Regions from separate parts of the Micromonospora sp. NPDC048063 genome, predicted to be linked through region 1. Evidence: riboswitches for the same ligand, from Rfam matches in the RefSeq annotation. Region 1 holds a riboswitch; each other region holds the start of a gene.
What was found. Region 1 has a riboswitch for cobalamin ahead of ACGFZ2_RS13505 (ABC transporter substrate-binding protein). Riboswitches for the same ligand answer to the same signal wherever they lie in the genome.

Region 1 (9,569 bases):
GAAGTCGGGCTGCCGCACGAACCGGTCGACCTCGTCGCGGAGTCCGTGGAAGTCCGGCTCAGGCATACCGCACCGTCCTCTCGTCGCTGATGGGTTCGTCGGTCAGGTGCCGGGCGAGTGCGGTCCGGCCCCGGGAGAGGCGGGCCTTGACAGTGCCCACGGGCACGTCCAGCGCCGCCGCCACCTCCGCCACCGGCAGGTCGGCCAGGTGGTGCAAAACCACCGCCTCGCGGGTCGGGCGAGGGAGCTTGCGCAGCGCGGCCATCAGCGCGACCCGGTCGGGCGAAAGCCCGGGATGGTCGTCGGGCGGCCCGGCCCGGCCACTGCGGATCAGCCGGTCGAGGAACCGCTGCCGCCAGTGCCGGGTCCGCGCCAGGTTCATCGCGACCGTCCGCAGCCAGGTCTCCGGGTCGTTCACGGCGAGGAAGCGCGCGGGCCGAGCCAACGCCCGCGCGAACGCCTCGTGCACCACGTCCTGCGCCTCGGGCAGGCTGCCCGTCAACGCGTACACCTGACCCACCAGCCGGCGGTAGTGCGCCCGGTATGCCTCGTGCACCGCCGTCACGCCGTCCATCCGCTCTCCTTCTGCCGCCTCTACTGAACGGACCAGCGGCAGAGCGGAGGGGTTGCATCCGCTGCAATGCGGAAGATCGGCCAATGGTAGGTGGGCCGACCTCGGCAGGCGGCAGATCCCTGCGGTTCGCACACCGCCACCTAACGGAACAATGGGAAGTATCGATCGCCGCGCGTGTCCTGGACGGAAGGCGGGCGGTTGTACCGGGCGTGACGGTGGAACCACGCACCAACATCGTGATCCCGGCGACGGCAGCCTGGCCGGCCTGGCGGGTCAGGTGGGCGGAGCGTGAGAGCGGGCGGCGGTCGCGCGCGTACGACGCCGAGGTCGAGGGCTGGCGCCGGCGCAACGACCACCTGATCCGGTTGCGGATCGAGGCCGCCGGTTTCCTCGGGTACGCGCAGCCGCGTACCGGCCTGCCGGTGGACCTCGGCGACGACGAGGTCGTGTTCCGGGTGCTGCCGGCCGCGGAGCTGGTCGAGGCGGAGGCCCGGCACGTGCCGGGGCTGCCCGCGCCGGGGCTGACGGTCGCCACGGCCGAGGTCGCGGCGACGGGCCGCGCGCTGCCGAAGGGGCTCCGGGTCGTCGACGCGGGCCCGGCCGTCGTGACCAACCGCCGGGTGGCCTTCGCCGGCCGCGCCGGGCGGCGCGAGTGGGCGTACGCGGACATGCTCGGGGCCGCGCACCACCCAGACGTCCCGCTCACCCTGCTGCACACCACCGACGGCAGTCGGCTCGCCGGGCTGCGGGTGCCGGCCACCGCCACGGTGAACTTCCGCTTCTACCTCACGCTCGCCCTCGCTGCCGCCACCGGGAAACGCGCCGCCGTCGCCGCGCAGCTCGACGCCCTGGTGGCCGCCCACCAGCACGCGCGGCCGGTCCCGCCGGCGCCGGCCGCGCCGGGCCGGGCCCCGCTGACCGCGCTGCGCCCCGATCGCCGGACGGCGCTCGCCGCCGCCGTCGCCACGCTGGCGTACGCGATGCTGACCGCCGGCGCGTTCGGGCCGGAGCGGCCCGGCCCGCCGTACCGGGCGGACGGCGGCGCCGGGAGCGTTCCCGCCGTGCCGGTGGTGCCGACCGTCACCACGACCGCTGCCGAGGAGCCGGTGGTGCCGGAGGAGGTCGGGCCGGGCACCGGCGGGACGGCGGTTCCCCGGGCCCGCGTCGCCGTGGGAGCGCGGGTGCCGGTCGTGCGGCAGGACGTGGTGAGCACGGGCGGCTCCGTTCCGCCGGCCGCCCCGGCACGGGGGCCGGCGCCCGCCCCGCCGCCGGTCCCCGTCCCGGCCCCGCCGGCCGCCCCGCCCCCTCCCGCCCCGGCGCCGACGGCCACGGCGCCGGTCGCCCCGGCGCCGGCCCCGACCACCGCGCCGTCGGCGTCGGAGCCCGCCGCGGTCGACCTCTGTCTGGACGTCCTCCGGCTGCCCCTGCTGGACCGGCTCCTCTGCCCGCCGAGCGGTCCCTGACGCCCGGCCGCCCACCCTGGCCGGCTGGCTGCGGCTTCCCGGTGCCGAGCGCGGCGACGCCCCGGTCCTCGGCCACCACGTCCTCGCGGCCGGCCAGGACCCGGCCCGCGCCGAGCACGCCCGGCAGCGCTGGGTGACGGCCCCGCCGACCGGCTGAACCACCGGCGGCGCCACCCGGCGACCCGGCGGATGACCGGGAGCGCCCTCCACCTACAGAGGATCACTTGCGGGCGGCCCCGGGCCCCTTCTTGCACATCTTTGGCAATTGCGGAATGCTGGCGGCAGCGGCGCTGGAGATCATCTGACCGCGCGACGGGCCGTTCCCGTCGCGCGGCACCGATCCGGCCCGTCGCCGGCCACGCCGCACGCCATCGGCCGCGGTCACGGCCGGCCCACCTCAGGGCCCCGGCGCGGCGAACGCCGGGGTCGTGCGACGAACAGACCGGGAGCATGTGATGGGTACGCCGGTGTCCGTGCGGGTGGCGGCGATGGCCGTCGGCGCTGTCCTGGCCGTGGCGGGCTGCTCGTCCCCGACGAGCACGTCGACGGGCCCGGGCGCGGCCGGCACCCTCGTCGTGGCGACGGCGGGGGAGCCGGAGGCGTTGAACCCCGTGCTCAACTACGGGGTCGACGGCGGCTCGCTGATCTTCGACGGGCTGGTCGAACGCGACGCGCGCAACCAGTTGGTGCCGGCGTTGGCGCGGGAGCTGCCGGCCGTCTCCGCGGACGGCAGGACCGTCACCGTGAAGCTGCGCGACGGGGTGCTGTTCCACGACGGCAGCCCCCTGACCGCCCAGGACGTGGTCTTCACCTACCAGGCGGTGCTGGACCCGAAGGTCGACTCCACGCTCCGCTCCGACCTCGACATGCTCGCCTCGGTCACCGCGCCGGACCCGTCGACCGTGGTGTTCTCCCTGAAGTACGCCTACGCGCCGTTCCCGCAGCGGCTGGCGTTGGGCATCGTGCCGGCCAAGGCGCTGGCCGGGCAGGACGTCAACAAGGCAGAGTTCAACCGCAGGCCGGTGGGCACCGGCCCGTACCGGGTGACGTCGTGGACCCCGGGCGACCGGCTCGTCCTCGCGGCCAACGAGAAGTACTGGGGCGGCAGGCCCGCCAACTCCGGCGTCGTGGTCGCGTTCGTCCCCGACGACAACGTCCGCGCGCAGCGGATGCGGGCGGGCGAGTTCGACGCGGCGGAGCTGGCGCCGAAGCTCGCCGCCGGTTTCGACGGGCTGGCCGGCCACCGGGTGGAGCGGGTGCCCACCGCCGACTACCGGGGCGTGGTGCTGCCGATGGGCAACCCGGTCACCGGCGACCCGGCGGTGCGGCGGGCGCTGAACGCGGCGGTGGACCGTGCGGCGATGGTCACCGGCCTGCTCGGCGGAGCGGGTGAGCCGGCGTTCGGGCCGGTCCCGCCGTCGTCGGAGTTCGCCGAGCCGTCGATCGTCGGCAAGCCCGCCGCCGACCCGGCCGCCGCGACCGCCGCCCTCGACGCCGCCGGCTGGAAGCCGGGCCCGGACGGCATCCGCGCGAAGGACGGCCGGCGCGCGGCCTTCGCGCTGATGTACCCGGCCACCGACAGCCTGCGCAAGGAACTCGCCCTCGCGGTGACCGCCGACGCGAAGAAGGTCGGCATCGAGATCACCCCGGAGGGCCTGACCTGGGACGCGATCACCCCGCGGATGAAGAGTGACGCGGTGGTCATGGGCTTCGGCACCCCGTACGACCCGGACTTCCTCTCCTACAAGCTGTTTCGCTCCGACTTCGCCGGCCAGGGCTTCTTCAACCCCGGCTCCTACCGGTCCGCCGTTGTGGACAAGGCGTTGCAGGACGCCCGCGACAACGCCGACCCGGCCACCCGCAAGGCCGCGTACGCCACCTTCCAGAAGCAGCTCGCCACCGACCTGCCGTGGGTGTTCCTCACCTACCTCCAGCACACCTACGTCGTGAAGGACGGCCTCGCCGGGGTGACGCCGCGGGTGGAGCCGCACGAGCACGACGTGGCCAACAGCCTCTGGTGGAACATCCACACCTGGACGAGGAAGTGACCGCACCGGCCACCCCCGCCCGCCGCCGACGGCTGGCGGGAGCCGGTGCCGTGGTCCGCCGGCGCCTGCTGGTGGCCGTGCCGATCCTCGCCGCCACCAGCGTCGGCATGTTCGCCCTCGGCGCGGCCTCGCCGATCGACCCCGCCCACCAGTACGCGGGCGCGGCGGCGTTCACCACCAGCGAGGAGAACCTGGCGCAGATCCGCGCCAACTGGGGGGTCGACGACCCGCTGCCGGTGCAGTACCTCCGCTGGGTGGGCAACCTGCTCCAGGGTGACCTGGGCTGGTCGACCAGCCGGCACGAACCCGTCACCTCCGTGCTGGCCGCCCGCGCCGGCTGGACCCTGCTGCTCGTCGGCGCCGCCCTCGCCCTCGTCCTCGTGGCGAGCCTGCTGCTGGGCACCCTGGCCGCGTACCAGCGCGGCGGCTGGTTCGACCGGGTGCTGCGCGCCGGCGCGTACGCGGTGCAGTCCATGCCGGTCTTCTGGATCGGGTTGGCCGCGATCGCCCTGTTCGCCCTGACCCTCGGCTGGCTGCCGGCGGGCGGGCTCACCGACGTCACCGCCACCACCACCGACCCCGCCGACGTGGCCCGGCACCTGGTCCTGCCGGTGACGGTGCTGGCAGTCGCCCAGGCGCCGTGGTTCGTCCTGTTCATCCGCGACGCCGTCGCCGAGAGCCTCCGCGACGACCACGTCCTCGCCGCCCGGGCCCGGGGCCTGCCCGGGCGCACCGTCCTGTTCGGCCACGCCCTGCGCACCGCGCTGCTGCCGTTCCTCACCCTCGTCGGCACCCACCTGCCGGAGCTGATCGGGGGTGCCGTCCTGGTCGAGACCGTGTTCTCCCTGCCCGGTCTCGGCGCGGTGACGGTGCAGGCCGCGCTGGGCAGCGACTTCCCGCTGCTGGCCGCGACCACCCTCGCCACCACCGTCGTGGTGCTGGCCGCGAACCTGGCCACCGACCTCGCCTACTCCGCCGCCGATCCCCGGGTACGCCTCGATGACTGACCTCGCCCGCCCCGCCCGCGTCCGGCGGCCGAAGCCGCGGGCCGGCCGCGCCGGTACCGCCGTCGCCTGGGCCGTGCTCGTCGGCGCGGTCGCCGCCTGCCTGCTCGCCCCCGTCCTGTGGCCGCTCGACGAGAGCGCCGTCGACCTGGCGCGTACCCGGCTCGCGCCCTCGGCCGCGCACCCGGCCGGCACCGACGACCTGGGCCGCGACGTGGCCCACCGCGGCCTCTACGGCCTGCGTGTCTCCCTGCTCGTCGGCGCGGTCGCCGCGCTCGTGGCGACCGTGATCGGTGGTTTCGTCGGGGCGGTCGCCGGCACCCTCGGCGGCTGGGTCGACCGGGCGCTGATGCGGGTGGTCGACACCATCGCGGCGCTGCCGCACCTGCTGCTGGGCATCTTCATCGTCGCGATGCTGCGCCCCAGCCTCGGCGCGGTGATCGTGTCGATCGGGCTGACGCACTGGCTGTCCACCGCCCGCATCGTCCGCTCCGAGCTGCTCAGCCTGCGCACCCGGCCGTTCGTCGACGCCGCGATCGCCGGCGGCGCCAGCCGCGCGCGGGTAATCACCCGGCACCTGCTCCCGCACGTGCTGCCCCGGCTGGCCCTGGCCACCACGCTGATGGTGCCGCACGCCGTCTGGCACGAGACCGCGCTGTCCTTCCTCGGTCTCGGCCTGCCCCCGCACCTGGCCTCCATCGGCAACATGATCAACGACGGGCAGCGCTCCCTGCTCACCGGCGCCTGGTGGGCCAGCCTCGTCCCCGGCCTGCTCCTCGTCGTCGTCACGCTGGCCCTGGCCACCCTCACCGGCCGGTGGCGCGACCGCCTCGACCCGCGCGTACGAGCGGAGCTGAACCTTTGACCACCACCCGCGAGCCCCACGCCGCCACGGCCGGCACCGCCGCCACCGGCGACGCCACGCCCGTCACGGTCGGCAGCGCCGCCTCCACGGTCGGCAGCGCGGCCGGTCCTCGTCCCGCCCTGCTGGAGGTCGACGGGCTGACCGTCCGCTTCCAGCTCCGTGACGCCGTGGTGCGGGCCGTCACCGACCTGCGCCTGACCGTCCACCCCGGCGAACTGGTGGCCGTGGTGGGGGAGTCCGGCTGCGGCAAGTCGGTGCTCGCCCACGCCCTGCTCGGCCTGCTCCCCGGCAACGCCACCGTCTCCGGCCACGCCCGGCTGCGCCCGCCCGGCGGGGACCAGGTCGACCTGATCGGCTGCACCGAGCGCCACCTCGCCCGCGTCGTACGCGGCCGCGCGGTCGGGCTGGTGCCGCAGAGCCCCGCCACCGCGCTGACCCCCGTACGCACCGGCCGGCGGCTGCTGGCAGAGACCCTGCGCGCCCACGGGCACGCCCGCCGCGACGCGCCCTCGGCGGCCGAGCGGGTCGCCGCCGACGTCGGGCTAGACCCCGCCGACCTCGACCGCTACCCCCACGAGCTCTCCGGCGGCATGGCGCAACGCCTGGCCACCGCCCTCGCGCTCGCCCCCGACCCGCCGCTGCTGCTCGCCGACGAACCGACCACGGGCCTCGACCGGCCCCTGGTCGACCACACCCTCGACCTGCTGCGCCGCCGCTGCGACGCCGGCAACGCCGTCCTGCTCATCACCCACGACCTGGCCGCCGCCCGCCGTGTCGCCGACACCGTCGCCGTCATGTACGCCAGCCGGGTCGTCGAGCGCCGGCCCACCGAGGCGCTGTTCGCCGCGCCCGCCCACCCCTACACCGCCGGCCTGCTCGACGCCCTGCCCGAGCGGGCGTTCCGCCCCGTGCCCGGCCACCCGCCGATGCTCACCGACCTGCCCGCCGGCTGCGCCTTCGCCCCGCGCTGCGACCGCGCCACCGACACCTGCCGCACGCCGCCCACCCCGGTCGTGGACGGCTCCGGCCAGGTCGCCTGCCACCACCCGCTGCCCGTCGGAGCGCCGGCATGACCACGACCACGGCCACCCGTCGACACCTCGGCCCGGAGGCGACCGCCACCGCGCTCGCCGCCCACCAGGTCACCGTCGCCTACGGTCGGCAGCGCGTCCTCGACCGCGTCGACCTGCACGTCGCCCCCGGCGAGACGGTCGGGCTGCACGGGCCCTCGGGCAGCGGCAAGTCCACCCTGGCCCGGGTACTCGCCCTGCTGCACGCCCCCGACGCCGGGCACGTCACCCTCGACGGCCACCGGGTCGCCGGAGTCCGCCACCGGCTGCCGGCGGCCGTCCGCACCCGCGTCGCGATCCTGTTCCAGAGCCCACGCGCCGCCACCGACCCGCGGCTCAGCCTCGCGGACATCGTCGCCGAACCGCTCCGCGCCACCGGCGTACCGGCCGAGCAGGCCAGGGCCCACGCGGCCGAGCTGGCCGACCTCGTCGGCCTCACCGCGGACCTGCTCGCCCGCCGCCCGCACGCGGTCAGCGACGGGCAGCTGCAACGGGCCTGCCTCGCCCGGGCGCTCGTGCACCGGCCGGCCTACCTGCTCTGCGACGAGGCCACCGCCATGCTCGACGCCTCCACCCAGGCCCACCTCGCCGCCGTCATCACCGACTACCAGCGGCAGCGCGGCGCCGGGGTCCTGCTGATCACCCACGACCCGGCCCTGATGGCCCGCTGGGCGACCCGGGTCGTCGACCTTCCGCCCCCGCCGGGAGCGTGAACCGCCGCGCGCCGCACCGTCCACAGTGGTGAAGCCGGCCGCTCCATGGCATTCGTCACCGTGGCATTCGGGGCCGGGCGCAGGCTAGGGTGACGCTGCCGTGGTGTTCGGGAAGCCGGTGGAAGACCGGTGCGGCCCTCGCCACTGTGATCGGGAAGTCCGCGGCCCTCGTCGTCAGAGGTCACTGGGCGTGTCGCACGCCTGGGAAGGCCGGCCACGGACGCACCTCCCGTCAGCCAGGAGACCGGCCACGGCACTGCGATGACCCGTCCACGAGGTGCTGGAAGGCGGTCCCGATGCGCGTGCGCGCTGTGCGGTCCACCCTGTCCCGGCGCGTAGCCGCGCCCCTGTCCGTCCTCCTCGTCCTGCTCGGCGCCTGCGCCACGGACGACGACCCCGCCCCGGCATCCGGCGCGCCGGCCACCCTGACCAACTGCGGCACGCCGGTCACCGTCGCCGCCCCGCCCCAGCGGGCGGTGACCCTGAACCAGCCCGCCACCGAGATCATGCTGGCGCTCGGCCTGGCCGACCGCATGGCCGGCACGGCGTACCTGGACGACGCGATCCTGCCGGAGCACGCCGCCGCGTACGCATCGGTGCCGGTGCTGTCCGGAAAGTACCCGGCCAAGGAGAAACTCCTGGAGACGGCGCCGGACTTCGTCTACGCCTCGTTCCACAGCGCCTTCGGCGACGAGGGCGTCGGCGACCGGGCCGCCCTGGCGGGGCTCGGCATCGGCACCTATCTCTCACCCGCCGGGTGCCCGAAGCCGCACCGGCCGGGAAAGCTCACCGTCGAGGACGTGTTCGCCGAGATCCGGGACGTCGCGGCCGTCTTCGGGGTGCCGGAGCGGGCCGAGACGCTCATCGCCGACCACCGCGCCCGGATCGCCGCCGCTGCCGCCAGGCTCGACGGCACGCGGGACGTCTCCGTGCTCTGGTGGGACGCCGGCACCGACGCCCCGAGCGTGGGCGCCTGCTGCGGCAGCCCCAACATGATCATGTCGGCGGTCGGGATCGGCAACGCCTTCGGCGACCTCGCCGGCGGCTGGGCCGACACCAGTTGGGAGAGCGCCGTCGCGCGCGACCCCGACGCGGTCGTGCTGGTCGACGCGACCTGGGACCCGGCCGCCGCGAAGCAGGCGTTCCTGGCCCGGCACCCCACCCTCAAGGACCTGCCCGCGGTGGCCGGGCAGCGGTTCGTCGTCATTCCGTTCTCGTCCACCACCGCCGGGGTGCGGGCGGTGCTCGGCGTCGAGGCGCTCGCCGCGGGGATGGCGCAGCTTCCCGCCCGAGCGGGCCGCTGACCGCCGTGGCGCGCCGTACCGCCGTGGCCCGCCGTCTCGCCGTGGCCCGCCGTCTCGCCGTGCGCGGTCGGGCCGGCGCGGATCCCGGCGCCACTGCCTCCGGGGTCCGGCGCGGCCGGCCCGTCCGTCCCGTCGGCACCGTCGCGCTGCTGGTCACGTTGCTGGCGGTGCTGGTCGTGTCGATCGGGGCGGCCGTCACCGTCGGGCCGGCCGACATCCCCGTGTCGACGGTCTGGGCCGTCGTGGCCGACCGCCTGGGCCTGGCCCACGCCGACGTGCCGCTGCTGCGCGAGCACATCGTCTGGCGGCTGCGCCTGCCCCGGGTGCTCGGCGCCGCAGTGCTGGGCGCCGGGCTGGCGGCCGTCGGGGCGGTGACACAGACCGTCACCCGCAACCCGCTGGCCGACCCGTACCTGCTCGGGGTCTCCTCCGGGGCGTCGCTCGGCGCGGTCGCGGTGCTCGTCCTCGGCGTCGGCGGCGGGGTCGCGGCGCTCACCGGGGGCGCCTTCACCGGCGCGCTGGCCGCGT
Region 2 (9,569 bases), on a different contig from region 1:
AGAAGTTCCGGCCGGTGGGGAGCACGTTGACCAGGCCCCGGGTGGGCGAGCCGGACGGGCCGGGCGGCACGAACCGCCCGTCGAGCGCACCCACCACCCGGTCGATCTCGTCGGTCGTACGGTCCAGCCGGGGCACCAGCTCGGTGGCGGCGAAGCGGAGCACGGCGGCGGCGTCCGGGACGGCCCGGCCGGTGACCTCCTCGACCACGGCGTCGACCTTGTCGGCGTCCCAGCCGAGGGTCTCCATGCCGACGACCAGCCGGCGCGCGAGGGCCTCGATCAGGTCGACGGCGTCGGCGGCGGTGCCGGCCGGCCCGTCGACGGTGTCGGTCAGCGCCTCGGGCACGGCCAGCCGCTCCCCCGGCGCGGCGAGCAGCGCCTGCTCGTCGAGCCCGTACGCGGCGGCGAGGGCCTGGCGCAGGCCGGGCAGGGCGCGGGCGCCGCCCCAGACCTGCGGGGCGCGCAGCACGGCGAGGACGAGGTTGACCCGGGGCTCGCCGGTGGGCGCGGCGGCGAGGATGTGCAGGCCGTCGCGGATCTGCACGTCCTTGACCTCGCAGAGGTACCCATCGAGGTGCAGCACGAAGTCGTCGAAGTCCTCGGCGGCCGGCATGTCCTCGGCGTGCAGGTCGTGGTGCAGCTCCGCGGCGCGCACCAGGGCCCAGATCTGCGCCTGCACGGTGGGCACCTTGGCGGGGTCGAGCGCCTGCACGGTGGCGTACTCGTCGAGGAGTTGCTCCAGCTTCGCCAGGTCGCCGTACGTCTCGGCGCGGGCCATCGGCGGCACCAGGTGGTCGACGACGACGGCGTGCGCGCGGCGCTTGGCCTGGGTGCCCTCGCCGGGGTCGTTGACGATGAACGGGTAGACCAGCGGCAGGTCGCCGAGGACGGCGTCGGGGGCGCAGTCGGCGGCCAGCCCGAGGCCCTTGCCGGGCAGCCACTCCAGGGTGCCGTGCTTGCCCAGGTGCACCACCGCGTCCGCGCCGAAGCCGCCGTCGGTGGCGGGCGCGGCCAGCCAGCGGTACGCGGCCAGGTAGTGGTGGCTCGGCGGCAGGTCCGGGTCGTGGTAGATGGCGATCGGGTTCTCGCCGAAGCCGCGCGGCGGCTGGATCAGCAGCACCACGTTGCCGAAGCGCAGCCCGGCCAGCACGATGTCCCCGCCGTCGGTGTAGAGCCCGCCGGGCGGCTCCCCCCAGTGGGCGAGCATCCGCTCCCGCAGCTCCGCCGGCGCCTGGTCGAACCAGCGCCGGTACGTCGCCCCGGGCACCCGCGCCTCGGCGGCGGCGAGCTGTTCCGGGGTGAGCCACTCGACGTCGTGCCCCCCGGCGGCGATGAGGGCGTGGATGAGCGCGTCCCCGTCGTCGGGCACGGGGGCGTCGCCGAGGTGGTAGCCGGCCTCGGCGAGGGCGGCGAGCAGCCGGACCGCCGAGGCCGGGGTGTCCAGGCCGACGGCGTTGCCGACCCGGGAGTGCTTCGTCGGGTAGGAGCTGAGCACGACCGCGAGCCGCTTGTCGGCGTTGGGCACGTGCCGCAGCCGGGCGTGCCGCACGGCGATGCCGGCCACCCGGGCGGCCCGCTCCGGATCGGCGACGTAGCTGGAGAGCCCGTCGGCGTCGATCCGCTTGAACGAGAACGGCACGGTGACGATCCGGCCGTCGAACTCGGGGACGGCCACCTGCATCGCGGCGTCCAGCGGGGACAGTCCGGCGTCGCTGCCGGCCCACTGCTCGCGGGTGCTGGTGAGGCAGAGCGCCTGGATCACCGGCACGTCGAGGGCGGCGAGCGCGCCCACGTCCCAGGCGTCCTCGTCGCCGCCGCCGGAGGCGTCGGCGGCGACCGTGCCGCCGGCGGCCAGCACGGTGACCAGCAGGGCGTCGCAGCCGGCGAAGAGGCCCAGCGGGCCCGCGCCGGCGGTGAGGCCGCGCAGCGAGCCGCAGAAGATCGGCAGCGGGTTGCCGCCGGCCGCGTCGACGGCGTCGGCGAGGGTGTCGACGAAGCCGGTGTTGCCGGCGAGGGAGTGCGCCCGGTAGAAGACGATCCCCACGGTCGGCCGGTCGGGCCGCGCGGGACGGTCGCCGTGGACGCCGTACGTCGGGGTCGACGCGGGCGGGGCGAACCCCTCGCCGGTGAGCAGCACCGTGTCGGAGAGGAAGCGGGCGAGCTGGGCGAGGTTCTCCGGGCCGCCCTCGACCAGGTAGGCCAGCGCCTGGGTGGCCACGCCGGCGGGGACGGTGGAGGCCGCCATCAGGTCCGCGTCCGGCGCGGCCTCGCCGCTGAGCACGACCGTGGGCACGCCGGAGGCCAGCACCGTGGCGAGCCCGTCCGGCCACGCCTGCCGGCCGCCGAGCAGGCGTACGACCGCGAGGTCCACGCCGTCGAGCAGCGCGGGCACGGCGTCGGCGGCGACCCGGGCGGGGTTGGCGAGTCGGTAGTCGGCGCCGCTGGCGCGGGCGGCGAGCAGGTCGGTGTCGGCGGTGGACAGCAGCAGGATGCGCACGGACGGCTCCGGAGAGTGACGCCCGGATCGACGCGAGGACGATCGGGCGGTACGAGGGGTGGGCGCGGTTCAGCGGGTACGGCGGGCCGGGAAGCGGCTCACCGGCGGGCCGACGGGGTCGGGCGGCGCGGTGCGGGCGTCAGGGACGGGCGACGCGCCCGACCGCTGCGGGACGACCGGGGGCGGGCACACCACGGTCGGCCGGACGCGCGCCGCGGCGGCCGGACGGGGCTGCGGAAATACGGCTGCTCGCCGGCGCGCTGTGGCGGCCGGGCACGATGCGACGATGATCGTCGATGGCGGAGACGCGGTGCGTCATCGGGTCCTCCTCGGGTGTCCACGCCCTGGGGTCACTCCCGACGGCCGAAGTATCCTGGCTCCCGGATCGACGCTCACCCCCGGTCTTCCAACCGCGCACGCACGGCCGTGACTCACGAGGGGGGATCGCTCCCCGGTGACAGTGGCGGGACCGCGCCGGAATCACACCGGCTTCCTTCACTGCCGTCAGGCCGCGAATGCTGCCACACCCCCGGTCCCCAGGTCAACGCGACGGGATCGGACGCCGGCCCCGCCGGGCCGGCGCGGCGCGGCGCTCACGACGGTCGACCGAACCTCACCGGTCGGCGAGCCCCGACTCGTAGCCCGCGATCACCAGTTGCGCCCGGTCGCGGACGCCCAGCTTCGTCAGCAACCGGCCGATGTGCGTCTTGACGGTGCCCCGGCTGAGGTGCAGGTGCTGCTCGATCTCGGTGTTGGACATCCCACGGGTGATCAACGTCAACACCTCCCGCTCCCGTGGGGTCACCCCGTCGAGCCGTCCCGGCACCCGTCGGGCCGCCGGCATCCGGGTGAACTCGGCGATGAGCCGACGGGTGACGCTGGGGGCCAGCAGCGCCTCGCCCGCGGCGACCACCCTGATCGCGTCGAGCAGCCGTACGGGGGACGTGTCCTTGAGCAGGAAGCCGCTCGCCCCGGCCCGCAGCGCCCGGTACACGTAGTCGTCGAGGCCGAAGGTGGTGAGGACGAGCACCCGGGGCGCGTCCCGGCCGGCGGTGACCTGCTCGGTGGCGGTGATGCCGTCCATCTCGGGCATCCGGACGTCCATCAGCACCACCTCGGGCGAGTGCGTCCTCGCGAGTTCGACGGCCGCCCGCCCGGTGCCCGCCTCGGCCACCACGGTCATTCCCGGGGTGGCATCGACCAGCAGCCGGAGGGTGCCGCGCAGCAGCACGTCGTCGTCGGCCAGGAGCACGCGTACGGGCTCACCCATCGTCCGGCACCGCCGGGGTGAACGGCAGCCGGGCGCGCACGGCGAAGCCGCCGCCGGGCTCGACGCCGGCCGCCAGGGTGCCGCCGTGCATCACGGCCCGCTCGCGCATGCCCCGCAGCCCATGGCCGGGCGGCCCGACGGCGCGCCCCGACCCCCCGTCGTCGACGACGGCGACGGCCAGCGCCCCGGGCTCGACCGCCACGGCGAGCCGACAGCGGGTCGGGCCGGCGTGGCGCAGCACGTTGGTGAGTGCCTCCTGCACGATGCGGTACGCCGAGGCCTGCACGGCCGCGGGCACCCGGGTCAGGTCGGTCGCCCGGTCGACGTCGACGGTGACACCGGCGGACCGGACGGCCTCGACCAGCCGGTCGAGTTCGGCGAAGCTCGGCGCGGTGTCGGCCGGGTCGCGCAGCGCGCCGAGCACGACCCGGATGTCGTCGAGCGCGCTCCGGCTGACCCGCTCGATCGTGCCCAGGGCGGCCCGGCCCTGCTCGGGATGGCTGTCCGCCAGGTGGTTGGCGACGGCCGCCTTCATGGCGATCAGGCTGAGGCTGTGCCCGACCACGTCGTGGATGTCCCGGGCGATGCGCAACCGTTCCTCGGCCACCGCCTGGTCGGCACGCGACGCGGCGAGTTGGGCGACGTGACGTCGACGGGCGCGCACCGCGCGGGCGAGCGCCCACGAAGCGGCGACGACGGTCGCGGCGTAGAGCAGGACCGGGACCGGCGTGGCGGCGAACGACTCCTCCCCCGCCCGGGTCGGGACGATCGGCAGCCCGGGGACCGTGCCGCCCGCCAGCCCCGCGCCCGTGAGGGCGGCCAGCACCACGACGAGCGCCGACACGCCCTCCCGGGTGGAGGTGACCAGCGCGACCGGGTAGAGCGCGAACGCGACCGCGAACACCACCGCGTCGCCGGCCGCCCCGACGGCGACCGCCACCGCCCCCGCCGGCACCACGACGGCGAGCACCGGCGCCGGCCAGCGCCGGCGGACGGCGAGCGGAGCCCCGAACAGCACCGCCAGGCCACCGGCGAGCGCCGGGGCGCCGGGCGTCCGGAACACCGTGAGGAGCACGAGGGCGACGCCCACCAGCGCGTCGAACGCCATCAACTGCCGCAGCCCGAGCCGCCCCGAGGTGACCACCGGATCACCGTATCCACCGGCCGGCCGCCGGGCGTCGGACCACGGTCCGATCCCGGGTTCGGACCACGATCCGATGTGCGGGGTCCGCGACCGGCCGAGACTCCGACCATGATCACGCGACTCCTCGTCCTGGCCGGTACGGTGGCGCTCGCCGGGTCGCCCGCCCCGGCAGCCCCGGCCGCGCCCCCGGTCGGGATCGACGCCGCCGCCGTCGACGCCGCCGTCCGCCAGTACCGCGACGCCACCGGGCTGCCCGGCGTCGCGGTGGCCGTCACCCGGGGGACCGCGGTGGTGCACGCCGCCGGGTACGGCCACACCCCCGCCGGCGACCCGATCACGGCGCGCACCCCGATGGCCGTGGCGTCGGTGAGCAAGTCGTTCACCGCCCTCGCCGTGATGCAGCTGATCGAGGCGGGCCGGGTGGAACTCGACGGCCCGGTCCACCGGCACCTGCCGGAGTTCACGATGGACGACCCCCGGGCGGCCCGGATCACCGTGCGGCAGCTGCTCGACCAGACCTCCGGGATGTCGGACACGACGTTCCCCGCGTTCAGCAGGCGGCAGCCGGGTTCGCTGCGGGAGGCCGTCGCGGGGATGCGTACGGCCCGGTTGGCCGCCGCCCCCGGCACGAGGTGGGAGTACCACAACCCGAACTTCCAGGTGGCCGCGCGACTGGTCGAGGTGGTCAGCGGGCTGCCGTTCGACGAGTACCTGCGGACGCGGGTCTTCGCCCCGCTCGGCATGACCGACAGTCGCACCCTCGACGTGGCCGCCGACCTGCCGTCGAGCGCGCGCGGCCACCTCATGGTCCTCGGCAGACCGGTCGCCCTGCCCGAGCCGCCGGCCTTCGGCAACGGCTCCGGCGGGGTGCTCAGCTCGGCGCACGACATGGCGGCGTGGCTGATCGCGCAGGGCAACCAGGGCCGCGGTCCGGAGGGCACGGCGGTCGTCTCCCCGGCGGGCCTCGCCACGCTGCACCACCCGTCCGCGGTCTCCACCTCCTACGCCCTCGGCTGGTTCGTGGAGAAGACCGGGTCGGGGGCGCCGATGATCGCGCACAGCGGTGACCTGTTCACCTCGACGGCGTACCAGGCGCTGCTGCCCGCGTCCGGCTACGGGGTCGCGGTCATGGCGAACACCGGACTGGCGTACGGCCACGCGTCGGCCCTCGCCGAGCGGCTCATCGCGCTGGTCGAGGGAACGTCGGCGCCCTCGGCGGGCACGCCGCTCGTGGTCGTCGACGCCGTGCTGCTGGTGCTGGCGGTCGCCTCCGCCGCACTCGCCGGCCGGGGCGTGCTCCGGTCACGCCGCTGGGCCGCCGGCCGGACGGTACGCCCCTGGGCGCTGGTGCGGTTGCTTCCGCTGCTCGCGCCGCTGCCGCTGCTCGCCTCGATCCACCGGGTGGTCGGTTGGCTCTACCGGGGTCGCGACGTCGCCTGGATCCAGGTGGCGTACATCTATCCGACGTTCATGGTGCTGCTGGTCACCGCGACGCTCGGCTGCGCCGCCGTCCTCGTGGCCCGGCTCGTCGGACTCGGACGTCGCGGGCGCGGCTGACGACAGGCACGGCCCTGCTGGTGAGCCGACCGTTCGCGCCCGCCGGCCGGGTCGCCGGGGCGGTGGGGGACAACGCCTCCGTCAGGCCGGGTCGGCCGGCGCGGAGGGCCGGGACGCGACGCTCCAGGCGACGGTCGCTGCCACCGCGACGGCGCCGCTGAGCAGGAACGGCGCGTCCAGGCCCAGGCCGGCGGCCAGCGCGCCGCCGGCGAGTGCCCCCAGCGCGGTGCAACCGTAGGTGAGGACCCGGGAGGCGGCGACCACCCGGCCGAGCAGGTCGCCGGGCACGAGGCGCTGCCGGAGCGACAGCGCGGCCACGTTGAGGACGGCGAACGCCGCGCTGGTGCTGACGACGACGGCCACGGCGGCGACCCGGTGCGGCGCGACGACCAGGAGCGCCGGCGCGCCGGCGGTGACCGCCATCGACCACGTCAGCACGTGCCGGTGCCGGAAGCGGGCGATCAGCCGGTCGGCGACGAGGGAGCCGGCGAGGCCGCCGCCCGCGCCGGTGGCCAGCAGCAGGCCGAAGCCGAGCGCGCCGAGGCCGAGGCTGTCCCGCGCGTACAACACGAAGATCGCGAACCAGGCGCTGTCCGCGGCGGCGACGGCCGCGCCGACGAGCACGAGCGTACGGAGCACGGACTGCCGGGCCAGCCACCGCAGCCCGGCGAGCGCCCCGTCCCGCGCGGGGGCGGCCGCGCCGCCGGACGGCTCGCCGGCGGCGGCTCCCGGGGCCGGGCGGGCGAGGGTCAGCGGCAGGGACAGCACGAGCATGACGGCCAACGCGAGGGAGGCGCCGTTGACGGCGAACGGCAGTGCCGCCCCCGCGATGAACAGAAGCGCGCCGACCGGCGGGCCGACGAACTCGTTGCCCACGATCTCGCCCGCCACGAGACGACCGTTGGCCTTCTCCAGCTGCGCGTCGTCCACCAGTCGGGGAACGGCGGTCTGGGCGGCGGTGTCGCGCAGGGTCTCGCCGACGCCGAGCAGGAACGCGGCGACGACAACGAGGCCGATCGGCGCCCTGCCCACCGCGACGGCCAGGGCCAACGTCGACAGGACCAGGACCCGGCCCACGTCGGCGGCGGCGATGATCTCCCGGGCTCCCCTGCGGTCCGCGAGCGCTCCGGCGAACAGGCCGGTGACCAACCAGGGCAGGAACTGCGCCGCGGCCACGGCGGCCACCGCCACCGGGTCGTCGCTCAGCGCGGCGGCGAGGAGCGGGAACGCCGCCACGCGGATGCCGTCGCCCAGGTTGGCCAGGGCGGCGGCGGTCCAGAATGTCCAGAAGGGACGGCCCAGGGCCGACGACCGGTCAGCCATGCCGGACACCCTACCGCCCGCCCCGTCCCCGGGGCGGCCGACGCTCCGCCAACCGCCGGCGCCCGGGGCCCGGGGCCCCACCGTCGCCTGCATCCAGGCGCCGCACCGCTGCCCGAGAGCACTACGATCGGGCGGCAGTCCGACGCGTTGTCCGGAATCCGGGGGAGGGTGTGCGCCATGGCCGCCGTGACGTTCCAGCACCTCGCCGGTCGGGTCTGGCTCTGCCCGGGTGATCCGGACCCGGAGGCCGTCCAGGCCGGCGTCGCCCTGGTCGCCGACGACCGGGGCAGCGTGCTGGTCGACGCGGGGCAGAGCCCCACGCACGCCCGGGAGATCCGGTCCGCGCTGGCTGCCGCCGGGTTGCCCCCGCCCCGCTGGCTGGTCTACACGCACCACCACTGGGACCACGTGTGGGGCGCCTGCGCCTGGCCCGGCGTGGAGATCGTCGGCCACGTCGCCGGCGAGCGGCTGCTGCGTGCGGAGGCGGACCGGCCGTGGAGCCACCGATACCTGCGGGAGCAGGTGCGGGCGAACCCGCGACTCGGCCCGAGTTTCCGGGCCCGGGCGCTGGCGGTCGACTCGTGGGACGGCTTCGCGGTGCTGCCGCCGACCCGGACCTTCACCGACGAGTTGGAACTGCCGGTCGGCGTACGGGTGCGGCACGTCGGGGGCGCCCACGCGCCGGACTCGACGGTGGTGGCGGTGCCGGACTCGGGCGTGCTGCTGCTCGGCGACTGCTTCTACCCGCCGCCGGCGCACCTGCGCACCCCCGAGGACCAGCCCGACCTCGCCCTGGTACGCCGGCTGCTGGCCGACGACGTCCACTGGTACGTCGCGAGCCACCAGCCGCCGATGACGCTGGACGAGGCACGCGCGGCGGTCGCCGCCGGGCGGTGACGCCGCGGCGCCACGTTCAGCGGACGCGGCGCTCCGGGTGGGCCCGGTTCCAGGCCCGCATCCGCTCCGGGTAGCCGGTGCGGGCGGCCTCGTACAGCGGCACCGCGTGCTTGCGGGCGATCGACCCGGCGGCGCGCGGCGAGCCGGTGCGGCGGCGGATCCACTCGCCGTCGTGGGCGATCGCCACCACGGTGGTGTCGGTCGCCGTGGTCTCCGGCTCCAGGTAGAACTCCACGCCCCGGCGGCTGGTGACGAACGCCTCCAGCGCGGCCAGGTCCTCGCGGGTCGCCTCGCGGTCGAGCTTCGTGGGGGCCGCGTCGGTGCCGCGCGACCGTCGACTGAACCAGCCCATCCCCCCGCTCCTCTCCTCGGCGTCCTCCCAGTGCAGCACCGTTTCCTGGGAGGCGGCTGCGAGCCGGGTGTGAGTGCCCTGCGGATGTGCCGCGTCAGCGGGCCGGCGGGCGGGTGGCCGGCACCAGGGCCAGGGTGGGCAGCAGCAGCACCGGCACCACGAGCAGGGCGGGCAGCGTGCCGACCCGGTCGCCGAGCAGGCCGAGCAGCGGCGGGCCGGCGAGGAACGCCGTGTAGCCGATCACGGCGACCACGCTGACCCGGGCCGGCGCCTGCCGCTCGTCGTCGGCCGCCGCGCTCATCCCCACCGGGAAGCCCAGCGACGCGCCGAGCCCCCAGAGCGCGACGCCGGCGACCGCCACCGGCCCGGAGCCGGCGAGCACCGCCACGCCCGCGCCGACGGTGGCGAGCAGGATCGTGGCCGACAGGACGGGCACCCGGCCCCACCGGTCCAGCGCGACGGTGCCCGCCGTGCGGCCCAGGGTCATGCCGACGACGAAGACGCCGAAGACCGCCGCGCCGGCCGCCTC
Region 3 (9,569 bases), on a different contig from region 1:
CCGTTGTCGTGAGGTGCACAGACGCCACGGCCGCACCTACTATCTCGCGACCCGGCTGCTGCCCGCCTGGAAACGGCGGCACGTGCACGCCCTCTACGGGTTCACCCGCTACACGGACGAGATCGTCGACCGGACCGAGGAGTTGTCCCCGACCGAGCGCGCGGCGCGGCTCGACGACTGGGCCGGCCGCTTCGTCGCCGGGCTGCACGGCCAGCCGATCGACGACCCGCTGCTCCCGGCCGTGCTGCACACCATCGCCGTCTTCGATCTCGACCGGGACGACTTCGTGTCGTTCCTCAAGAGCATGGCGATGGACCTGACGGTCACCTCGTACCGCACCTACGACCACCTGCTCGACTACATGGAGGGCTCGGCGGCCGTCATCGGCACGATGATGCTGCCGATCCTGGGCAGCTCCGACCCGGCCGCGGCCCGCGAGCCGGCGCGCCAGCTCGGCTTCGCCTTCCAGCTCACCAACTTCATCCGGGACATCGGCGAGGATCTCGAGCGCGGGCGGACGTACCTGCCCGACGACGACCTCGCCCTGTTCGGCGTCACCCGAGAGGAGCTGACCGAGGCCCGCGCCCGGGGGCGCGCCACGCCCCGGATCCGGGAGCTGATCGCGTACGAGGTGGGCCGCGCCCAGGCGCACTACGCCGCCGCGGCACCCGGTATCACGCTGCTCGCGCCCGCCTCGCAGGCGTGCATGCGCACCGCGTACGCGCTCTACGGCGGCATCCTCGACGAGGTGGCCGCGCAGGGCTACGACGTCTTCGCCGGCCGGGCACTGGTGTCGCGACGCCGCCGGCTGGCGGTGGCCGCCCGCGCCCTGCTCACCCCGACCGGCACGCCCGTGGTGATCCCCGGGCCCGCCCGGGCGCCCGCCCCGGTCCCCGTGCCGAGCCCGTGACCGTTTGCCGTCCGGCTCCGGCGGTCGCACCCCGGGCCGGCGGCGCGCCCGACCCGGGTGCCCGTGGCGCCGGACGCCCGCTGGCCGCACCCGCCCGAGGCGGTCGGAGCGGGTCAGAGGCAGGAGTGCAGGGCGTCCACCAGAGCGTCGACCCGGTCGTGGTCGGCCAGGTGGGACGTGGCGTAGGCGAAGGTGTAGCCGCGCGCGGGGTCGGCCCAGGCGGAACTGCCGCCGATCCCGCCCATGCCCCAGCTCCCGTCCTCCTCCCACTGCATGCCCAGCGTCCACCGGGTGCGCCGGCCCAGCAGCAGGTCGTCGCCGTCGTACTGGACCCGCGTCGCCTCGGCCACCAACTCCGGGCCGAACAGGCGTACGCCGTCGAGGACGCCGCCGGCGAGCAGGCCCGCGTAGAGCCGGGCCAGGGCACCCGCCGTCGAGTGCAGGTTGACCGCCGGCACCTCCGCGCCCCGCCAGAGCGGGCCGTTCACCACCGCCAGGTCCCGTCCGCCGGGCGGGTTGTCCAGCGCCCGCGCCCGGAGGGAGCCCGGCGCACCGGCCACCCGGTCCGGCCACCCCGGGTCGCCGTACCGCAGCTCGGCGCAGCGCCGCCGGTCCGCCTCGCCGAGGCCGAAGCCGAGGTCCAGCCGCCACGGCCCGGCGATCTCCTCGGCCAGGAAGCGGCCCACCGACCGCCCGTCGACCTGCCGCACCAGCTCGCCCACCAGATGCCCGTACGTCCAGGCGTGCTCGCCCGCGACGGAACCCGGCGGCCACTCCGGCCCGGCGGCGGCGAGGTCGGCGCAGAGCAGATCCCAGTCGGCGATCGCGGCGGCGGGCCGGGCCACCGGGAAGGCCGGCAGCCCGGCGGTGTGCGTGAGCACCTGCCGGACGGTGGCCGGGGTGCGGAAGCCGGGCCAGTGCGCGGAGACCGGGTCGTCCAGGTCGAGCCGGCCCCGGTCGACCAGCATCAGCAGGCAGAGCGCGGCGACCGGCTTGCCGACCGAGTAGACGTTCACCAGCGTCTCCGGCAGCCACGGCCGCCCCGGCGACCGTTCCCCGCCGACGATGTCGACGACCGGCTCCCCGTCGTACCAGACCGCCAGGCCGGCCCCGGTCTCCCGGCCGGTGGCGAGCAGGTCGGCGAAGCAGTCGTGGACGGCGGAGAAGCGGGCGCGCATCCGGCCACCGTAGGCGGCCGACGACCACCCGGGCAGCGAATATCGCGCCGGCCGGGTGGTCGGAGACCGGGTGGTGCGGAATGCTGGCGGGATGGCGGAGCCGGAACTGGTGGACGTGGTCGTGGTCGGGCTCGGGGTCGGCGGCGAGGAGGTGGCCGGGCGGCTCGCCGAGGCCGGGCTGACCGTCGTCGGCGTCGAGCGTGACCTGGTCGGCGGGGAGTGCCCGTACTGGGGGTGCATCCCGAGCAAGATGATGATCAGGGCTGCCAACGCGATCGCCGAGGCGCGCCGGGTCGACGGGCTCGCCGGCACCGCCCAGGTCCGGCCCGACTGGGCGCCCGTGGCGAAGCGGATCCGCGAGGAGGCCACCGACACCTGGGACGACACGGTCGCCGTGGAACGCTTCACCGGCAAGGGCGGCCGGTTCGTCCGGGGCAGCGCCCGCCTCGACGGCCCCGGCCGGGTCCGGGTCGGCGAGCGGGTCTTCCAGGCCCGGCACGGGATCGTGCTCGGCACCGGCACCAAGCCGTCCGTGCCGCCCGTCGACGGGCTGGCCGACACGCCGTACTGGACCAACCGCCAGGCGATCGAGGTCGAGGAGTTGCCGGAGTCGCTGCTGGTGCTGGGCGGCGGCGCGATCGGCCTGGAGCTGGCCCAGGTGTTCGCCAGGTTCGGCGTCCGGGTCACCGTCGTCGAGGCGGCGGACCGGGTGCTCGCGGTCGAGGAGCCGGAGGCGTCCGAGGTGGCCGCCGCCGCGCTGCGCGCCGACGGGGTGGAGATCCACACCGGCGTACGGGCGGAGCGGGTCCGCCACGACGGGCGCGGCTTCACGCTGCACGGGGCCGACGGGGCGGAGTTCACCGGGCAGCGGCTGCTGGTGGTGACCGGCCGCCGCGCCCACCTCGACGAGTTGGGCCTGGACACCGTCGGGGTGGACGCCGGCCAGCGGTACCTGGCCGTCGACGACCGGCTGCGCGTCACCGACGGGATATGGGCGGTCGGCGACGTCACCGGGGAGGGCGCGTTCACCCACGTCGCCATGTACCAGGCGGGGATCGTCGTCGCCGACGTGCTCGACCACGCCCGGCGCGCCGACGGCGGGCCGGACGCCAGCGGCACCGCCCGCGTGACGGGCGGCGCGGCCGGCGCGGTCAGCGCGTCCGGCACCACCGGGTCGGGCGCCTCCGCCGGCGCGGTGCCGCGCGCCGACTACCGCGCGCTGCCCCGGGTCACCTTCACCGACCCCGAGATCGGCGCGGTCGGCCTCACCGAACGGCAGGCCCGCGAGCGCGGGATCAACGTGCAGGTCGGCCTCGCCGAGCTGCCGTCGTCGGCGCGCGGCTGGATCCACCGGAGCGGCAACGAGGGCTTCGTCAAGCTGGTCGCCGACGCCGACCAGGGCGTGCTGATCGGCGCGACGTCGGTCGGGCCGGCCGGCGGCGAGGTGCTCTCCGGGCTGGTGGTGGCGGTGCACGCGGCTGTGCCGCTGGCCCGGCTCCGGCACATGATCTACGCCTACCCGACGTTCCACCGGGCCATCGAGGACGCGCTGCGGCACCTGCGCTAGACGGTCGCGCCGCCGCGCCCGCGCTAGACGGCCGCGCCGTGCCGCCCGGCGCCGGCGGCGAACCGGGCCGCCCCGGCCGCCGCGTCGGCGGCGAGCGAGCCCATCCCGTACGCCAGCTCGGTCGCCAGCGCCGCCGGCTCCGGCTGGCCGGTGCCGGCCAGCACGGCGGCCCGGTCGTTGCGCAGGCAGGTCTGCGGGTGCCGGGCGATCTCGGCCGCCAGCCGCTCGGCCGCCGCCCGCGCCTCACCCGGGGCGACCAGCCGGTTCACCAGCCCCATCGCGTACGCCTCCTCGGCCGGCACCGGCCGGCCGGTGAGGATCAGGTCCATCGCCCGGCTCTCGCCGATCAGCCGGGGCAGCCGGACCGTCCCCCCGTCGATCAGCGGCACCCCCCAGCGCCGGCAGAACACCCCGAGGACCGCGTCGGACTCGGCGACCCGCAGGTCGCACCAGAGCGCCAGCTCCAACCCGCCGGCCACGGCGTGACCGGAGATCGCGGCGATCACCGGCTTGCCGAGCGTCATCCGGGTCGGGCCCATCGGGCCGTCCCCCTCCGGCTCGACCCGGTTGCCGCTCGGGGTGCCGATCGCCTTCAGGTCGGCCCCCGCGCAGAACGTGCCGCCGGCGCCCCAGAGCACGGCCACCGCCGCGTCGGGGTCGGCCTCGAAGGCGCGGAACGCGTCGGCCAGGGCCCGGGCCGTCGGCCCGTCGACCGCGTTGCGGGCCGCCGGGCGGTCCAGGATCACCGTGGTCACCGGCCCGTCGTGCTCGACGCGTACGCCCATCGGCACAGCATGCCCCGGTGGTGCCGACGGCGCCAGGGGGCGTCAGCGCGCCTTCGCGGCGCCGGGCCGGACCAGGGTCGCGCCCAGCGCGGCGCCGACCACGCACGCCACCCCGGCCGCCTGCGGCCAGGCCAGCAGCTCGCCCAGCAGGACCAGCCCGACCAGCGCGCCGATCGCCGGCTCCAGGCTGAGCAGGATCGCGAAGACCCGGGCCGGCATCCGGCGCAGCGCGGCCAGTTCGGCCGAGTACGGCAGCACCGACGACAGCAGTGCCACCACGACGCCCAGCGCGAGGGTCCACGGGTCGAGCAGCGCCGTGCCGCTGCCGGCGACCCCGAACGGCAGTACGGCGAGCGCGGCGACGGCCATTCCCAGCGCTAGGCCCCGGCTGCCCGGCACGCGGGCGCTGACCGCCTTGCCGAGCAGCACGTACCCGGCCCAGCCGACCGCGATGGCGACGCACAACAGCAGCCCCACCCGGTCCACCCCGGTCCCGCCGAGCCCGCTGATCAGCAGCACCCCGCCGCCCGCCAGGACCGCCCACGCCACGTCGGCGGGCCGGCGGCTGCCGGCGAGCGACACCAGCAGCGGCCCCGCGAACCCGATGGTGACCGCCACGCCGAGCGGCACCCGGTGCAGCGCCGCGTAGAAGGCGAGGTTCATCAGCGCCAGGGTGAGCCCGAACGCCCCGACCAGGCCGGCGGCGCGCCAGCCCAGCCGCAGCCCGGGCCGGGCCACGAGCAGCAGGATCAGCGCGGCGAAGCCGAGCCGCAGCGTGGTCGTACCGCCGGCGCTGGTGCTGCCGAAGAGTTGCTTGGCGACGGCCGCACCGACCTGGGTGGAGAGCATGCCCAGCAGCATCAGCAGCGGTGGCGGCACGGCCCGGGGTCGGCCGAGGGCGACGGTCAGTCGGGCCGCCGGGTGGCCGGCCGGCAGCGGGCGGGAGGCGAGTGCGTACACCCGGACCACACTGGTCGCGGACGGCGCGGCCCGCGACCGGATTTCCCCGCCCGGCCGGCGGATCCGGGCGGCGGTCCGATCCCCGGCGGGTCCGGCCCCTGGCGGGTTCGGCCCTGGCGGGTCCGGCCGGGTGGCGGATCCGGGTGGCGGTCCGGTCCCTGGCGGGTCCGGTCCCTCACGGGTCCGGCCCTCACGGGTCCGGTCGGGCGGCGGCGGGGCGGCGGACGCAGGCGTCCGACTGGCCCAGCAGCGCCGGTCCGGTTGGCGCGGCGCTAGCATGCCGGGCGGCACGATCATGTGAGGTGCCCCGCGCGAGCGGGGAGAATCGGGAAGCCGGTGCGAATCCGGCACGGGCCCGCCGCGGTGACCGGGGAGCCACCGTCCACGCGCGAGAGCGCAGCCACTGGCCCGCACGGGCCGGGAAGGCGGACGGCCAGGCGTCGATCCGGGAGTCCGAAGACCGGCCTCGCGGTCAGGTGCCCACGCCCCGAGCGTGGGCCGAGCGCAGCGGGAGCCTGCCTTGGATCTCTACGACGTCATTCATCGCCGCCGGGACGTCCGCGGCCAGTTCACCGGGGCACCGGTGCCCGACGAGACGCTGCACCGCGTCCTGACCGCGGCGCACGCCGCGCCGAGCGTTGGCTACTCCCAGCCCTGGGACTTCGTACTCGTCCGCGACCCCGAGTTGCGGCGCCGGTTCCACGAGCACGTCCAGGCCGAGCGGGACACCTTCGCCGCCACCCTGGACGGGGAGGCGGCCGAGCGGTTCGCCCGCATCAAGATCGACGGGGTGCTGGAGTCCACCCTGTCCGTGGTGGTCACCTACGACCCGGCCCGCGGTGGCGCCGCCGTGCTCGGGCGGCACGCCATCGCCGACACCGGGCTCTACTCGGCCTGCCTCGCCATCCAGAACCTCTGGCTGGCCGCCACCGCCGAGGGGCTCGGCGTCGGGTGGGTGTCGTTCTACCGGGAGCCCTGGCTGGCTGAGCTGCTCGGCATCCCCGACGGCGTACGGCCGGTGGCGTGGCTCTGCCTCGGGCCGGTCACCCACTTCGAGGCCGTGCCCGACCTGGCCCGGCACGGCTGGCGGCAGAAGCGCCCGCTGGCCGAGGCGATCCACCACGACCGCTGGACGTCGCCGGACCGCTGACCTCACCACCGCGGAAGGGCTGGGCCCATCCGGCCGGGCGCGCCTGGTTCCGGGCCGGCAGAAACCTCGTCACGCACCGCTGCGGATCCGTCACCGGATACCGGTTTGCGGTCGCTCCTGCCGGGAAGTCGGTACGGGTGCGAGCACTCATGACGAAGATCGAGCAGGCCTCCGCGCTGGACCGGATCGGCGACCGGTTGCAGCGGGCCGTCCAGGCCACCCTCCGCCCAAGGCGCGTTCGCGACCTGCTGCACGGTGTCTGGCTGGGGCACCCGCTGCACCCGGCGATGGTGCAGGTGCCGGTCGGCGCGTGGCTCAGCACGGCCGTGCTGGACCTTATGCAGGGGCAGCGCCGCGCCGCCACCACGCTGTGCGCGGTGGGCACCATCAGCGCCCTGCCGGCTGCGGTCGCCGGGCTCAACGACTGGGCAGCCCTCGCCCGAGACCAGCGCCGGATCGGCCTGGTGCACGCCGCCTCCAACAGCATCGGCCTGGCGTTCTACGCCGGCTCCGTGGCCGCCCGGATGACCGGCCGGCACAACCTCGGCCGTACGCTCGGCTTCCTCGGGCTCAGTGCCGCGAGCACGGGGGCGTACATCGGCGGGCACCTGGCGTACAAGCAGGGCGCGCAGGTCAACCAGAGCATCTCCGAGCTGCACCGGATGAGCGACGGCTGGCACTCGATCGCGGACATGTCCGCCCTGCCGCAGCGAAAGCTGATCACCCGGGAGATCGACGACGTCTCGGTGATCCTCTACCGGCACGGCGACGAGGTCACCGTGATGCTGGAGCGCTGCCCGCACCAGAGCGGCCCGCTCGGCAAGGGCGAGGTGCAGGAAATCGACGGGCACGCGTGCGTGGTCTGCCCGTGGCACGGCAGCACGTTCCGGCTCAACGGCGGCGAGGTCGTGCACGGGCCGTCCGGCAACGACCAGCAGGTCCTGCCCACCCGCATCGTCAACGGCATGCTGGAGACCCGCCTCCCCTGACCCACCCCACCCCACCCCCTCCCTCACACCGCCCCACCCCTCACGCCGGTTGATCTCTCACGCCGGTTGATCTCTCACGCCGGTTGATCATGAAGTTGTTGCCGTCCTGATCGGCGTTTCGCTGCAACAACTTCATGATCAACGAGGGCGTCCGGGGGTGGGTTAGGGGCGGCGGTGGCGGCCGATTAGGGGGTCGCGGGTGGTGTCCGCGTGGGCGCCGGCCAGCGGGCGGGGGGTGGTGGGCGCGTCGCTGTGGCCGCCCGGGGTGGTGCTGTCGCGGGGGATCGCGGTCGTCCCGGTGTGGGTGGCTGCGCCGGCGCCCCGGGGCGCCGCGTCCCGTCCGGTTCCGTCGTGTGCCGTCCGGCCCCGTCCGGTTGCCTTGCGTCCGGTCGCGCGTCCGCTTCCGCTGCGGCTGCCTCCGTCCCGCCCGGCACCCCCGGTGCCTCGACGGCATGTGGTGGCGGTGCGGGCCGCGCCTGCCGGTACGCGGGCGGGGCGGCCGCGCAGGCCAAGGACCGCGCCGAATTGCGCGCCGACGATGCTCGCCACCGCGAGGACGGCGGAGACCGCGAGTGGTCGGTTCACGCGGTCGGGCTCGCCGGCCCGGGCCGCTCCGACCGTCAGTGTCGGGGCCTCGTCGCCGGTCGCGTCGGCCGGCGGCGGCGCCGGGGCCTGCGCCGGGGGCGGGGGTGTCGCCCGCTCCGGGGTGACCTGTTCAGGGGTGGGCTGCGGGGCCGGCCGGGCCGGCAGGGGTGCGGTGGGCCGGGCGACGAGGCGGCCGGTGGCGTGCCGGCGGGCACCCCGGTCCTCGGCCTCCTGCGGGAGCTTCAGCAACTGGCCCGGGTGGATCCGGTCCGGGTCGTCGATACGGTTCAGCGCGGCCAGTTCACGGTAGTCGTCGAAGTCGTCGAGGTAGCGCTCGGCGACCCTGCCCAGGTGGTCGCCCCGGGCCACCCGGTAGACCACCGCCCCGTCGGCCGAGGCCGCCGGAGCAGGCTGCGCCGCCGAGGCCGGCCAGGTGGCCTGTGGCGGAACAGCCATCGGCGCGTTTGCGATCGGCGCTGCCGGCAGGGCGTACGGGCCGGCGATCGCCGTCGCCGCGCTCGCCGCCGGGCTGGCCGCGATGATCAGCGCGACCGACCCGACCAGGGCGGCGGCGGCCCGCTGCTGGCGGCTCATGCCCGGCAGCCGGGGTGCCGGCCGGCGCAGCGCCTGCGCGCAGAGTTCCACCAGCACGGAGAAGGCGAACGTCGCCCACCCGAACCACCCGGCCAGCGCCAGCGCGCGCAGGAAGAGGCGCCCGTCGTCGCGGCTGGTCAGCGTCGCGCCGATCTCCCCGACGGTGGGCAGGTGGTCGGGCAGCGGGTTGCCGGCGAGAGCGAGCAGCGCCACCGGCGCGCCGACCAGCACCGCGCAGAGCACGACGAGCGCGCCGAACCCGGTCAGGATCCGTCCGGTCCGCCGTACGACGGAACGACCCGAAGCGGCCATGGCTGCCTTCCTTCCTACGGTGCTCCGGTGAGCGGCCGCGCGCTCGCCTCGCCGGAGACGGTGACGGTCTCGTCGAAGCCGAACAGGCCGAGCATGGCTCTGTGGTGGGTGACGGTGACGCGTACGCGGACCCGGGTCTCCCCGTCGACGACCGGGAAGCTGACGGTGTGGTCGGCGGCGCCGGCGGCGGCGAGGTAGTCGGCGACGGCCCGGCGGGCCTGCGGCCGGTTGATCCGGGTGGGCCCGCCCTCGATGGCGGTGGCCCGGTCGATGGCCTGACCGCCGGCCCGGGCGGCCTCGGCCGCGAGGTTGTCGGCCCGCTGCAACGTGCGCAGTTGGCCGGCGCCGTCGAAGGCCATGCCGATGACGGCGAGGATCCCGACCATCGCCACCGCGAGGAAGACGCTCACCCGCCCCTCGTCGCCGGGGGTGGCGGGAGCCGGCCAGACCCGACCGGCGGTCATCGCCGGCTCCGGTAGCGGTCCAGCGGCGAGGTGAAGCTCGCCGACACCCGCGTGCCGGCGGGCATCCCCGGCAGG

Region 2: linked by a shared signal. The riboswitch ahead of cobN (cobaltochelatase subunit CobN) and the one ahead of ACGFZ2_RS13505 (ABC transporter substrate-binding protein) in region 1 are both predicted to bind cobalamin.
Region 3: linked by a shared signal. The riboswitch ahead of bluB (5,6-dimethylbenzimidazole synthase) and the one ahead of ACGFZ2_RS13505 (ABC transporter substrate-binding protein) in region 1 are both predicted to bind cobalamin.

The regions. Positions count from the first base shown of each region.
Region 1 covers NZ_JBIDBG010000004.1:364,842-374,410, reverse strand. Annotated here, with positions in the region: gene ACGFZ2_RS13550 (WD40/YVTN/BNR-like repeat-containing protein) at 1-66, opposite strand, end outside; gene ACGFZ2_RS13545 (RNA polymerase sigma factor) at 59-574, opposite strand; gene ACGFZ2_RS13540 (hypothetical protein) at 790-2,037, shown strand; gene ACGFZ2_RS13535 (hypothetical protein) at 2,258-2,422, opposite strand; gene ACGFZ2_RS13530 (ABC transporter substrate-binding protein) at 2,493-4,085, shown strand; gene ACGFZ2_RS13525 (ABC transporter permease) at 4,055-5,092, shown strand; gene ACGFZ2_RS13520 (ABC transporter permease) at 5,085-5,954, shown strand; gene ACGFZ2_RS13515 (ABC transporter ATP-binding protein) at 5,951-7,027, shown strand; gene ACGFZ2_RS13510 (ABC transporter ATP-binding protein) at 7,024-7,737, shown strand; cobalamin riboswitch at 7,822-8,005, shown strand; gene ACGFZ2_RS13505 (ABC transporter substrate-binding protein) at 8,034-9,041, shown strand; gene ACGFZ2_RS13500 (FecCD family ABC transporter permease) at 9,047-9,569, shown strand, end outside.
Region 2 covers NZ_JBIDBG010000001.1:95,380-104,948, reverse strand. Annotated here, with positions in the region: gene cobN (cobaltochelatase subunit CobN) at 1-2,497, opposite strand, end outside; cobalamin riboswitch at 2,864-2,993, opposite strand; gene ACGFZ2_RS00515 (response regulator) at 3,111-3,767, opposite strand; gene ACGFZ2_RS00510 (sensor histidine kinase) at 3,760-4,911, opposite strand; gene ACGFZ2_RS00505 (serine hydrolase domain-containing protein) at 5,020-6,468, shown strand; gene ACGFZ2_RS00500 (MFS transporter) at 6,550-7,791, opposite strand; gene ACGFZ2_RS00495 (MBL fold metallo-hydrolase) at 7,969-8,688, shown strand; gene ACGFZ2_RS00490 (hypothetical protein) at 8,705-9,040, opposite strand; gene ACGFZ2_RS00485 (MFS transporter) at 9,135-9,569, opposite strand, start outside.
Region 3 covers NZ_JBIDBG010000029.1:25,736-35,304, reverse strand. Annotated here, with positions in the region: gene ACGFZ2_RS33255 (phytoene/squalene synthase family protein) at 1-910, shown strand, start outside; gene ACGFZ2_RS33250 (serine hydrolase domain-containing protein) at 1,024-2,088, opposite strand; gene ACGFZ2_RS33245 (dihydrolipoyl dehydrogenase family protein) at 2,180-3,655, shown strand; gene ACGFZ2_RS33240 (crotonase/enoyl-CoA hydratase family protein) at 3,679-4,440, opposite strand; gene ACGFZ2_RS33235 (DMT family transporter) at 4,483-5,400, opposite strand; cobalamin riboswitch at 5,684-5,884, shown strand; gene bluB (5,6-dimethylbenzimidazole synthase) at 5,921-6,550, shown strand; gene ACGFZ2_RS33225 (Rieske 2Fe-2S domain-containing protein) at 6,700-7,539, shown strand; partial or broken gene ACGFZ2_RS33220 (LysM peptidoglycan-binding domain-containing protein) at 7,984-9,030, opposite strand; gene ACGFZ2_RS33215 (pilus assembly protein TadG-related protein) at 9,045-9,494, opposite strand; gene ACGFZ2_RS33210 (TadE/TadG family type IV pilus assembly protein) at 9,491-9,569, opposite strand, start outside.